DNA from 2 places in the Kurthia sp. Dielmo genome. Region 1 is predicted to be linked to the other one. Evidence: a T-box and tRNA genes for the amino acid it is inferred to sense, from the RefSeq annotation. Region 1 holds a T-box; the other holds one or more tRNA genes.
The links. A T-box is a leader RNA that pairs with one kind of tRNA and senses whether it is charged. The one in region 1 lies ahead of thrS (threonine--tRNA ligase), so its partner is inferred to be a tRNA-Thr.
Positions count from the first base shown of each region.

Region 1 (5,631 bases):
TGCGCATGTGCGATTTGTTTTCATAACCCGCTCGTACTAATTAAAGACGAGAACTAGGTGAGAAGCGGGCAGCCTCTTCTTAACCTCAAACTATTGTATTCATTAACCTCACTTATATTATCACATAGAAAAAGGGGTGTCAAACTTATTTTCAATAAGAGTTTCACATCCCTCTTTTTCTACTATTTAATAACTAATCGTTTCCCCGCTACTAAATGATTGGTATTCGCTAAGCCGCTTCTAGCTGCAATGGTACGTTCTGGCACACCATATTTCACCGCAATACTCGATAATGTCTCACCAGCACGAACTGTATGTGTAATACGGCCTGATGTTGAAGTAGATTTCACCTTGTAGCTTACTTTCGTTGTTTTCACTTGCTTTGTATCATAACGTGTTAAGCCATATTGTGCAATAATAGCATTTAATTTCGAGCTATAATAACGATCTGTTGCATAAACCCCTTGTAGTGCACGCGTTGCTTGGCGGTAGTTTGATGTATTTGATACCCAAGCGCCGCTTAAGTGGCTGCCTTGCATCACTTTCGTGTAATCAACCATTGATGCCCATTTAGATGGATATGAACGGAAATGATCTTTAATTGTTACGAGCTTCTTCCCTTTTTGTTCCTGTGTTTTAAGCACAATTGATTTACCGCCATAACTACCTTTGACACCAAATAAATTATTTGCTGATTGCGTTAGTCCACTCGTACCGTAATTACTTTCTAAAGCCATTTGCGCAATCATAACAGATGGATATAAATTCATTTGATTCGCAAGTGTTTGGGCACTGCCAGCATATGTATAAACAAAATCTGATTTATAATCTGCATGCGCGTCCATTACTCCCGCCGATAATATTCCTGTAAAAGCCACAGCGGCAGCGGCTCGTTTCCACATTTTTTTCATAAAATCCCTCTTTCAATTAAATTCTGTACTTTATCTATATCCTTCTACATTCCTCTATTTTCACAAAAATATGCACAAACAAACCATAAATCATACATTTGTATTATTTTTTATGTAAATGTTACAAATGACATCAAAAAAAGCAGAAAAAATTGCATAAAAGAAAGAGGCTTTGAGATATATGTAAAAACAACCGCTTCTATGAGCATAAAAAAACCGGAATCGCGCTGGGGCGCGGTTCCGGTTTTTCGTTGCCAATGCTAAAAAGAAAAATGACGTGTTTTGTCACAGTCTCTTTTTATAAAATTTAGCGATTTGCTTCTGCCACTAATTTTTCTAAGAACTCAGCAAACGCTACTGTTTCAGAATCTTTAGAGCCATATTTACGTACGTTTACGCTGTCAGATTCTACTTCTTTATCCCCTAGTACTAACATGTACGGAATTTTTTTCATTTGTGCTTCACGGATTTTATAACCAAGTTTTTCTTCACGGTAATCCATTTCTACGCGAATACCAGCAGCTTGAAGTTGTTCTTCTACTTTTTTCGCGTAGTCGAAGTGAACGTCATTTGATACTGGGATTACTTGAACTTGTACAGGAGCTAACCAAGTTGGGAATGCACCTTTGTATTCTTCGATTAAGAAGGCTACGAAACGTTCCATTGTTGATACAACACCACGGTGAATAACAACTGGACGGTGTAATTCACCATCTTTACCTACATAGCCAAGGTCGAAGCGTTCTGGTAATAAGAAATCAAGTTGTACTGTAGATAATGTTTCTTGTTTACCAATAGCAGTTTTTACTTGAACGTCTAATTTTGGACCATAGAACGCTGCTTCGCCTTCAGCTTCATAGTAATCTAAGCCAAGGTCATCCATTGCTTCTTTTAACATGCTTTGTGCTTTTTCCCACATCGCATCGTCATCGAAGTATTTTTCAGTATCCTGAGGGTCACGGTAAGATAAACGGAATTCGTAGTCATTTAAATCAAAGTCTTTATAAACAGCTAAGATTAATTCAACTACTTTTTTGAATTCTTCTTTAATTTGATCCGGACGTACGAAAAGGTGGGCATCGTTTAAAGTCATCCCACGTACACGTTGTAACCCTGAGACAGCACCTGACATTTCATAACGGTGCATCATACCAAGCTCTGCGATACGAAGTGGTAAGTCACGGTATGAGCGCATTGCTGATTTGTATACCATCATATGGTGAGGGCAGTTCATTGGACGTAATACTAATGTTTCGTTATCCATTTCCATTGGTGGGAACATATCTTCTTGGTAGTGATCCCAGTGACCAGAAGTTACGTATAAATCTTTAGAGCCCATTACTGGAGTGTAAACATGTTTGTAGCCTAGTGAAACTTCTTTATCAACGATGTAGCGTTCAATTGTACGACGGATTGTTGCGCCGTTTGGTAACCATAATGGTAAACCTTGACCTACTAATTTATTTGTAGTGAATAATTCTAATTCTTTACCTAGTTTACGGTGGTCACGTTCTTTTGCTTCTTCAAGCATTTGAAGATGTGCTTTTAAATCTTTTTTATCGAAGAATGCAGTACCGTATACACGTTGTAACATTTTGTTTTTAGAATCTCCGCGCCAGTATGCACCTGCTACTGATAATAATTTGAATTCTTTAATTTTACCTGTTGATGGTACGTGGATACCGCGGCAAAGGTCGAAGAATTCGCCTTGTGAATAGATTGATACTTGTTCGTCTTCAGGAATTGCTTCAAGAAGTTCTAATTTATATTCATCATCAATTTCTTCAAATTTCGCTTGTGCGTCTGCACGAGATACGTCATGACGTACGATATCTAAGTTTTCTGCAACGATGCGTTTCATTTCTTTTTCAATTGCCGGGAAATCTTCCGCAGTAATTGGTGTTTCAGAATCAACATCATAGTAGAAACCATTTTCAATTGTTGGTCCGATACCTAATTTAATGCCAGGATATAGACGTTTTAATGCTTGCGCTAAAAGGTGCGCAGTTGAGTGACGCATAACATCAAGTGATTCGTCATCTTGCTGTGTTAAGATGGCGATTGTACCGTCTTTTTCAAGTGGTGTTTTTGTATCAACTAGTTCTCCGTTGAATTTACCAACAAGTGCTTTTTTGCGTAATCCTGGGCTAATTGCCGCTGCTACTGCATCTGTAGTGATCCCTTTTTCAAACTCTTTTACAGAGCCATCAGGGAATGTTAAGTTAATCATGTCTGCCATTTTAAAATTCTCTCCTTTGGTATGTTTCGAGCGCTCTAGGCCACAAGCTGGAGATTTTTTGCATAAAAAAAATCCCGTCCGCAAAGGGACGAGATGTATACTCGTGGTTCCACCCTTCTTCCTTCCATGTACCCACTAGTGGCGTACAAAGACGAAGCTCTCGATCGGCTAACGGGCCGCTACCGTCGACAATTACTCATACTTCACTGCCGCTGCTCCAAGGTGGTAAATCATTTGCCGTACTAAGAAGCTCGCACCTAATACTTCTCTCTCTGAAAGTCGTACAAATCATTGTTGTCCTTTTCGTTGCATTTATTCATTTTATGAAACAAATTATATACGTTTTTTTATAAAACTTCAAGAGGTGATGATTAAAAGCTACGACGATTTTCACCTGTCATATCAACAGATTTTGTAATTGTGCGAATACGCTCCATAATTCGGCCTGCTTTGACAGGGTCAATATCCCCTTTTGTTCGTGCCAAATGCTGCTCAAGCTCTTCATAATTTAAATTCGATGAAATAAATGTAGGCAGGCTCTCCGCCATACGATAATGGAGAATCGTTCCCAAAATTTCATCACGCGTCCACGCTGTTAATGTTTCCGCACCTAAATCATCTAGCATTAAAACAGGTGCTTTTTTAACGAAATCAATCTTTTCTTCTAACGAATTTTCACCAATTGCACTTTTTAGCTCACGTAAAAATTCTGGCACATACACTAAAATCGTACGTACTTGCATCGATGCAAGCTCATTTGCAATCGCTGCTAGCACAAAGGATTTTCCGACACCAAAACTCCCGTGTAAATAAAGACCAATATGTGGCAAATGCTCCGGATCTTTTTTCGTTTGGCTAATAAAGGCCATTGCTTCTTTATACGCATTAAGACGCTGTTCACTATCGACTTTAATATCTTCAAGTGTCGCCTTCATTACTTCACGAGGCATGTGCATACTCGAAATCATTGAAGCCGTTTTACGACGGTCATCCTCTATGCGTTTCGTCTCACATGGTACATACTCTAAATCGATATTGCCACGTTCTACAATTAGTTGCGGTACAAGGCCATTAATTGGATTTTTACACAGCGCCACCGACTCGCATTGACTACAGTCATGTTGTTGTGATGTGTATTCAAATAACTTATTCATACCACGTTCTATTGTTGTTTTTGATAACTGATGTTGCTGAATAAACGCCTGAATCGCTGGATGTGCCAACACACCTTGTTGCATCTTCGCTAAACGTTCTTCAAATGCGCCATCCATTTTCTTTTGGATTTGATTTTTTATCGGTTCCACGGCGTTCACCTACCCTTCATCAAGGCCGAGTTCTTCTAATATTTTCCGACGTTCCGCCTCAAAATCTTTTTCGGTCGTTTGTTCAGATTGTTCTTCCACATGTTTTTTATGCTGACCATCTTTAAACCAGCCCGGTAGTTTTGTTTCATCTACTTGTGGTTGTTTCGTATAGGATGTTTTATAATATTTCGTTGATTTTGATTGCTGGTACGCCTTTGCATAATCAAGTGCTGCTTCAGCAGTCGCAATATTTTCCTTACGCCAGCTCCCTGCAATGGCCTCTAAGAAATTCAGATTAATTGAATTCGTGCTCACAAAATAAGCGTAATGAATCAATGCATTAAACACTTCTTGCGGCATATCAAATGATTCCAACGCTTTTTGAATCACTTTTACATCATTAGAAAATGGTTCTTTACCGTCATTCAACATTTGAAGGAAGGTCATGGGCTCTGTTTGCTCGAAAAGCTCAATCGTTTTTGTTTTCAATTCCGTTTCTGAATACGCACCATCTTTTGCCACTTCGATTTGATAAAAAGCGCCCGCCGCTGCACGTAGCACTTTATATTGCTCATGCATCGCATCACTTGCTACTAATGTCTTCGGCTCTTCCTTCACTTGCTTTTTATGCTCAAAGTCACGTGCCATCTTCATCGCTTCTTCTGCTGTTTCAGCACCTGAGTAGCGCCAAGCACTCGCGATTGCATGCATATAATTTTTATTCAAGCGACCATTATTTCGTAAGCACGTATAATGAATCAATACATTCACGACAGGCATTGGCATATCATACGACATAACTAATTCTTCTACTAACTCAATATCTTTTGGAAAAGGTGGTCTATCTCCTGCAAGCGCACTTAGCGTTTCAATTGGTGACAATGCATTGAAGTTTTCAATCACGCCATCCTTTTTCGTCTTACTTTCTTTTTGTGGCTCTTCAGTTTGTATCTTTTCTTCCACCTTCACAAATTTTTTCATTGTCGGTGGCTCTGTAGAAATCGTCATCTTATAATAGCTGGATGCTGATTTTTTTAATTTTGCTTCATTAATGTGCATCGTTTCATCTAAAGCCATCATAATAATTTGCTGCATATCTTTCGGTGATAAATGATATAAAAAGGCCGTTTTTGCAATTAGCACTTTCATTTCTGGTGTCAAAACAGACTGCGGCACT
Region 1 covers NZ_HE578957.1:601,576-607,206, forward strand. The annotation lists gene KTHG_RS07885 (glucosaminidase domain-containing protein) at 183-911, opposite strand; gene thrS (threonine--tRNA ligase) at 1,219-3,150, opposite strand; T-box leader at 3,232-3,466, opposite strand; gene dnaI (primosomal protein DnaI) at 3,522-4,454, opposite strand; gene KTHG_RS07900 (DnaD domain protein) at 4,464-5,631, opposite strand, start outside.

Region 2 (5,631 bases), 520 kb from region 1:
GACGTTGTAAAGATAAATGTGTCGTAATTGATTATCCAAAAGGTACTTGGTATTCTGTGCAGCAGGAGCAAACGGCGCGTAGTATTGTGCAAGGTAATGTAGCGCGTGAGGCGATTATTTATGAAATGGTAAATGGCGAACGCGTGCGTCAAGAAGGGCATATTAAAGGCATTGAAAAATATCGTAAAAAGCGCGCCACAAAAAAGACAGCGGTATTATTTGTTGGGCATGGTAGCAGACTAGAAGCGGGGAATGAAGAAGTGCGTTCATTTATTCGTCAAATGAAGCCAGCGATTGATGCCAATTTATTAGTAGAGACATGCTTTTTAGAATTTGCGAATCCTAATATTGAGGACGGTATTCAAGCGTGTATTGAACAGGGAGCGGTTGAAATCCATGTGATTCCAATTATTTTATTACATGCCGGGCATTCTAAATTACATATCCCAGCAGAAATTGAAGAGGCAAAGGCGCAGTTCCCAGAAATTCGTTTTACGTATGGCCAAACAATCGGTATTCACCAAGCAATTATTGATATTTTAAAGGCTCGTTTAGAAGAAATTCAATTTGATGTGTCGATTCCTCATAAAGATACGGCAATTTTATTGATCGGTCGTGGTAGCAGTGACGAAGATGCTAAAATGGATTTCTATAACATCGCATCGATTTTACAAGCACAGCTGACTGTTTCAACTGTAGAATGTGCTTTTATGGGTGTAACAACACCAACTGTGGAGCAAGGCATGCAAATCTGTCTAGAGCAAGGTGCAAAACAAGTCATTATGTTACCATATTTCTTATTTACAGGCATCTTAATGGAACGAATGGCCTTAATGGCGCAGCAATTTTCTGATACAAATCCAAGCGTTTCAATTGAGTTAGCCTCTTATTTTGGGTATCATCCAAATTTACAAACGGTATTATTAGAGCGCTTGCAGCAAGCAATCGATGGCACGTCAACAGGCATGCAAGATTTAGCGAATTTCCGTGAATACGTGAAAGAAAATGAGTATGTTCATCATCATTAAGGGTGCACAAAGTAATTTTCTTAATAGAACAGCAGTAAAAGCGTTAAAGTAGAAAAAAGTTAAATAAACAAGAAGTGTGTTTTTCTGACAGGAATATTGTATAAAGTACAAAAAAGAGTATAATAATAGTTGTAAGTTACATTACTAATTTACCTATTTGCCTACTTAGTTTAATGGTAGAACAACGGTCTCGTAATCCGTAGATGAGAGTTCGATTCTCCCAGAAGGCATATCTTTGTTCAATTACAAAGCATCATAAAATTTAGAAAAAGCTGGTAAACACACGCGTATGTTTACCGGCTTTTTTGTATGTAGCTTATTTTTCGAAAGCGATACCGTCTTTATCTTGGTTTAATTAGAGTAGTATTGAAATATTTTTAAGCGAAATGCTTCTAATAGTTTAAGTCTACAAAAAAAGAATGACATGCACGTCATCCTTTTTTTGAAATAATAAATTAAGCTTCTTTTGTTAGCACGCCGTCTTCCATACGATAAACATGGTCGCAAAGTGGTAGCATACGTTCATCATGAGTCACCATAATAGCCGCTTTTTGACGTTCTTTTGCTTCTTTTGCTAGTAGTTGTACGACTTCAAAGGCACGCTTTGAATCAAGGCTTGCTGTTGGTTCATCTGCTAGGATGACGGTTGAGTTATTCATAAATGCACGGGCAATGGCAACACGTTGACGTTCGCCACCAGATAATTCATTCGGCATTTTTTTGAATTTGTCGCTAAGGCCTAGCTCTGTTAACAATTGCTTAGCATGTGCTTTGTCCGCTTTTGTTACACGGCTGTCCATTTTTTTGACAAGTAATAATTGGTCAAGCACGTTTAAATACGGAATTAAATTTGATGTTTGTAAAATAAAGCCAAGTTCATGTAAACGGAAGCTAGCTAGTTTTTTTGGTGATAAATTGCCTAAATCTTGCCCGTTAATTGTAACAGTACCTTCTGTTGGTTGTAATAGAGCACCTGCAATAGAAAGCAATGTACTTTTACCAGAACCAGATGGGCCGATGATGGCTACTAATTCGCCAGCAGCTACTTCAAGTGAAGCTTGTTTTAAAGCTTGAACGGTAGTAGAACCTTCTGTATAACTTTTTGAAATGTTTTGTAGTGATAATAGGGCCATTTATTCCACTCTCCCTAATGCTGTTAATGGATCAATCTTGACAATTTGACGAACTGAAATGATCGAGCTAAGTAATGCAATAATTAATAAGATAATTGCATATGTAGTGACTAATACAGGATCTAAATTAAATGGCATACCTTCTGGGAAGGCGAGCGCAGTAGCGTATGTTAATAAAATACCAATTAAAATACCGACAACTGAAAGAATCGCCACTTGAGCGACGATAGCGCGTGCAATAAAGCCATTGCTTGCACCAATTGCTTTCATGACACCGAATTGTTGTGTTTTTTGCATTGTAATAACGTAGAAGAAGACCGCGATAATAAATGCTGAAATAACAATACAAAATGCTAACATCATCATAATCGTACCATTTTCTGCTGTATAACCAGGCATGCCGTTAACAGCTTTGCTTTTCGTCACCGTTTCGATATCATCAATTGATTTATCAAGTTTTTCAGGCTCTAGATTAGGTGCTTTTAAGAAAAAGGCTTGTACGGGTTTTTTCAGACCATTATCAGAGCCAGGCGCAGCATATTGATAGCTACGCCATGTTTCTGGTACTGCAAACATGGCCGGTAAATGGTTAAATGTTTCGCCTTTTACAAAACCAATGACTTCAACTTTTAAATTTGAATTGGATACATGTAGCTTGTCACCGATTTTATAGCCGGCTTTTTTCAGCGTATCGTTAATGACAACGCCTTTTTTATTTGAAAGTGATAATTTTTCTCCTTCAATAACAGTTGGCATAACAAAGGCATCCGGTTCTAAGCCGATTAATGCCACATCTTCTTTATCATCGGCATCCTTAGATGTCGTTTTGCCGACAGAAATTGTAGAAGCGCCAAATGCCGCTACGTCCTCAATATCTTTTTGTTTCTTTAAATCCTCCATTATATCTTCTGATAAAATTGATTTTGCAAATGTCGCGCCCGCTGTTTCTTCATACACAACGTACTCAGCGTTAATGTTTTTTAATGTCGCGGCACTTAGTGTTGATAATCCGTTTCCAAGTCCAGATAAAATGAATACGAGCCAAGCAATTAAGACAATAATTGCTGTCATCATAGCATAACGGAGCTTGGCGTGCTTCAGTTCTTTAAATGCTAAAAACAAAATTTTTCCCTCCATAAAAAAAGTTGACCTCTTAAAAGGCCAACTAAAGTATACACCAAAGTAACACATGTGTAACTAATAAAAGTGACAAATGTGTTACTTATTTGATATGCCATGTAAAATAAGAGCCTGGATTTCTGCGATAAATGTATCTAATGGCAGTCCAGCGTGGTTTGGTATGTCAATCGTTTGAAAGATAAAGCCTAGTAATAAAAAATTATTACGAGCAGGGTCGATAAAACCTTGTTCTTTGCCTTTAGTGATTAATTGATTAAGGGGGGCATACAGTTCATGGTGCATCGCTGATAAAACCTGTTTTTTTTCGGTAATAACTGGTGAAACATCTTCTATCGTCGAAGCCATTCCTAAAATTTGATGCAAATCTTTAAGTTGAAACATTCTTTCTAATAAGTCGCGTAATTGATGCTCAAAGCTTTGTGTAAAGTCTATTTCACTTAATAGCGTGACACTATAGCGCATTTTTTCAACCATAAAGTCAATAAGTAGTTCTTCTTTATTTGGGTAATGTTTGTAAATGGCTGCGCGAGATACATGAAGCTTTGCTGCGAGCAGACTCATCGTAAATCCCTGGTAGCCTGTTTCAACAATCAGCTCATGTGTAGCTTGCCATAAATCGTGTGTAGAAAATTTTTTATCTCGTCCCATCATGAAACCTCCAATTACGTTTCATGCTATCATTGTCAGCTTGAAAAAGCGAGTGACGTTGTACGCTTTTTAAACGAAAAAACAGAGAATTTGCGATACGTTGCAAATTCTCTGACTGTGTAGATGTTACGATGTTTATTCATGTGCACGTAAAAATTTTTCGCCTAAGGTTGTTATTTGCGGATTGTTGAACTGAATTGTCGTATTTCCTTGTTCAAGGGTGCTAGAAATACCATTTGCTAAACCATGTGCCTGTGCATCATGAATCGCGGTATGTAATGCATGTTGATCTTTCACGCCTGCCCAATTTGCTGTATCTTCACCAGCCGTTTCGAAATCTTTCAAAAATAAATAGACATTATATTCTTGCTGCTTTTGCATGTTCTCTCCACCTCCTGATACTTAATTCGTTTCTATTGAAGTAAATTCCTTCTTTTTAGAGAAATTATTTACATCTAATTATTTTTTTCGTAAATAAACGGAAGAATTGAAAACCATTCTTCCGCTTATTATGTCCATTTAGTAGAAGCCCATAAATTTGAAAAGAATAATAAGTAAAGCGACGAAAATGCTACTTTCAAATAAATGTTCTTTAAAAAACAGAGATGAAAAATGCATACTATCATTCCTTTCGGATTTTTCTTTCATTATATGATGGTTATTCAAAATTTTCAAATATTTTCTCTAAAAAAACATTTTTTTCTACTTTATTCAATTATTTTATTTAAAAGTATGTTAATTTAATGTAAAAATTATTTTATGTGTTTGGATATAATTTTAGGTATGTATAAATATAAGGATAAAGGGAATTTGTTTGAGCCGAAATATTGATGTTGTGTTTATTAATAATATTAAAATGCTTTTTTTGAATGAATAAAATATATTGATGTTATTTGTAATGAGAGATGTGTTTTTATGGAATTAATATGTTGGTATAAAGATGCATATTCATGTATATATTGTGCTTTTATAATAAATAAAAAAGGAGGATTTATATATGAATAAAAAGATTATAAGTGTCTCTCTAGCTATTCTGATGGGCGTTACGACAGTTTTCACAGCAACTTCAAATCCGTTAAATGTAGAGGCAGCAACAATGAAAACGTACTATACCGAATCAGGTGCGTATATTTATAAATCTGCGAATAAAAAAACGAAAAAGCTTACATTACTGAAGCAAAATCAAAAAGTCACTACTACAACAAAAGCATCGTCGAAGTATTATAAAGTGAAGGTTGGTTCAACAACGGGCTATATTTTAAAATCTAAAACGAATACAAAACCTACTTGGTATTACTATGCTTATTCTGATAGATCAGGTGCCTATACTAATCGTAAAAAAACAACATATGTACAATTGGATAATAAAAAACGAAACTATAAATTCGTCAGCCATACAAAACCAACTGGCTATGATACGACATTAAATGGCGAAGATTTATTGAAAATTTCATTTAATAATAAGACGTATTATATGTATGATATTAATGTAACGATTAAACCAATTGTGTCAAAATATCGCGCATATCATAAGAAAATAAAAGCTGGTCAAGATTATGAATATGAGGGTGGATACAATGATATGTATGTATACCATTCAAAGGCGCGTGCGAAAAAAATGATAACGAAATTAGAACAAATCGGGTATGTACGCATTCCAAAGGATTCACTGATGGGTGGTA
Region 2 covers NZ_HE578957.1:80,842-86,472, forward strand. The annotation lists gene KTHG_RS05340 (CbiX/SirB N-terminal domain-containing protein) at 1-1,028, shown strand, start outside; tRNA gene KTHG_RS05345 (tRNA-Thr) at 1,188-1,258, shown strand; gene KTHG_RS05350 (ABC transporter ATP-binding protein) at 1,484-2,161, opposite strand; gene KTHG_RS05355 (ABC transporter permease) at 2,162-3,283, opposite strand; gene KTHG_RS05360 (TetR/AcrR family transcriptional regulator) at 3,380-3,949, opposite strand; gene KTHG_RS05365 (hypothetical protein) at 4,085-4,330, opposite strand; gene KTHG_RS05370 (hypothetical protein) at 4,947-5,631, shown strand, end outside.
Region 2: it has a tRNA-Thr gene. The T-box ahead of thrS (threonine--tRNA ligase) is inferred to sense a tRNA for this amino acid. The anticodon was not compared.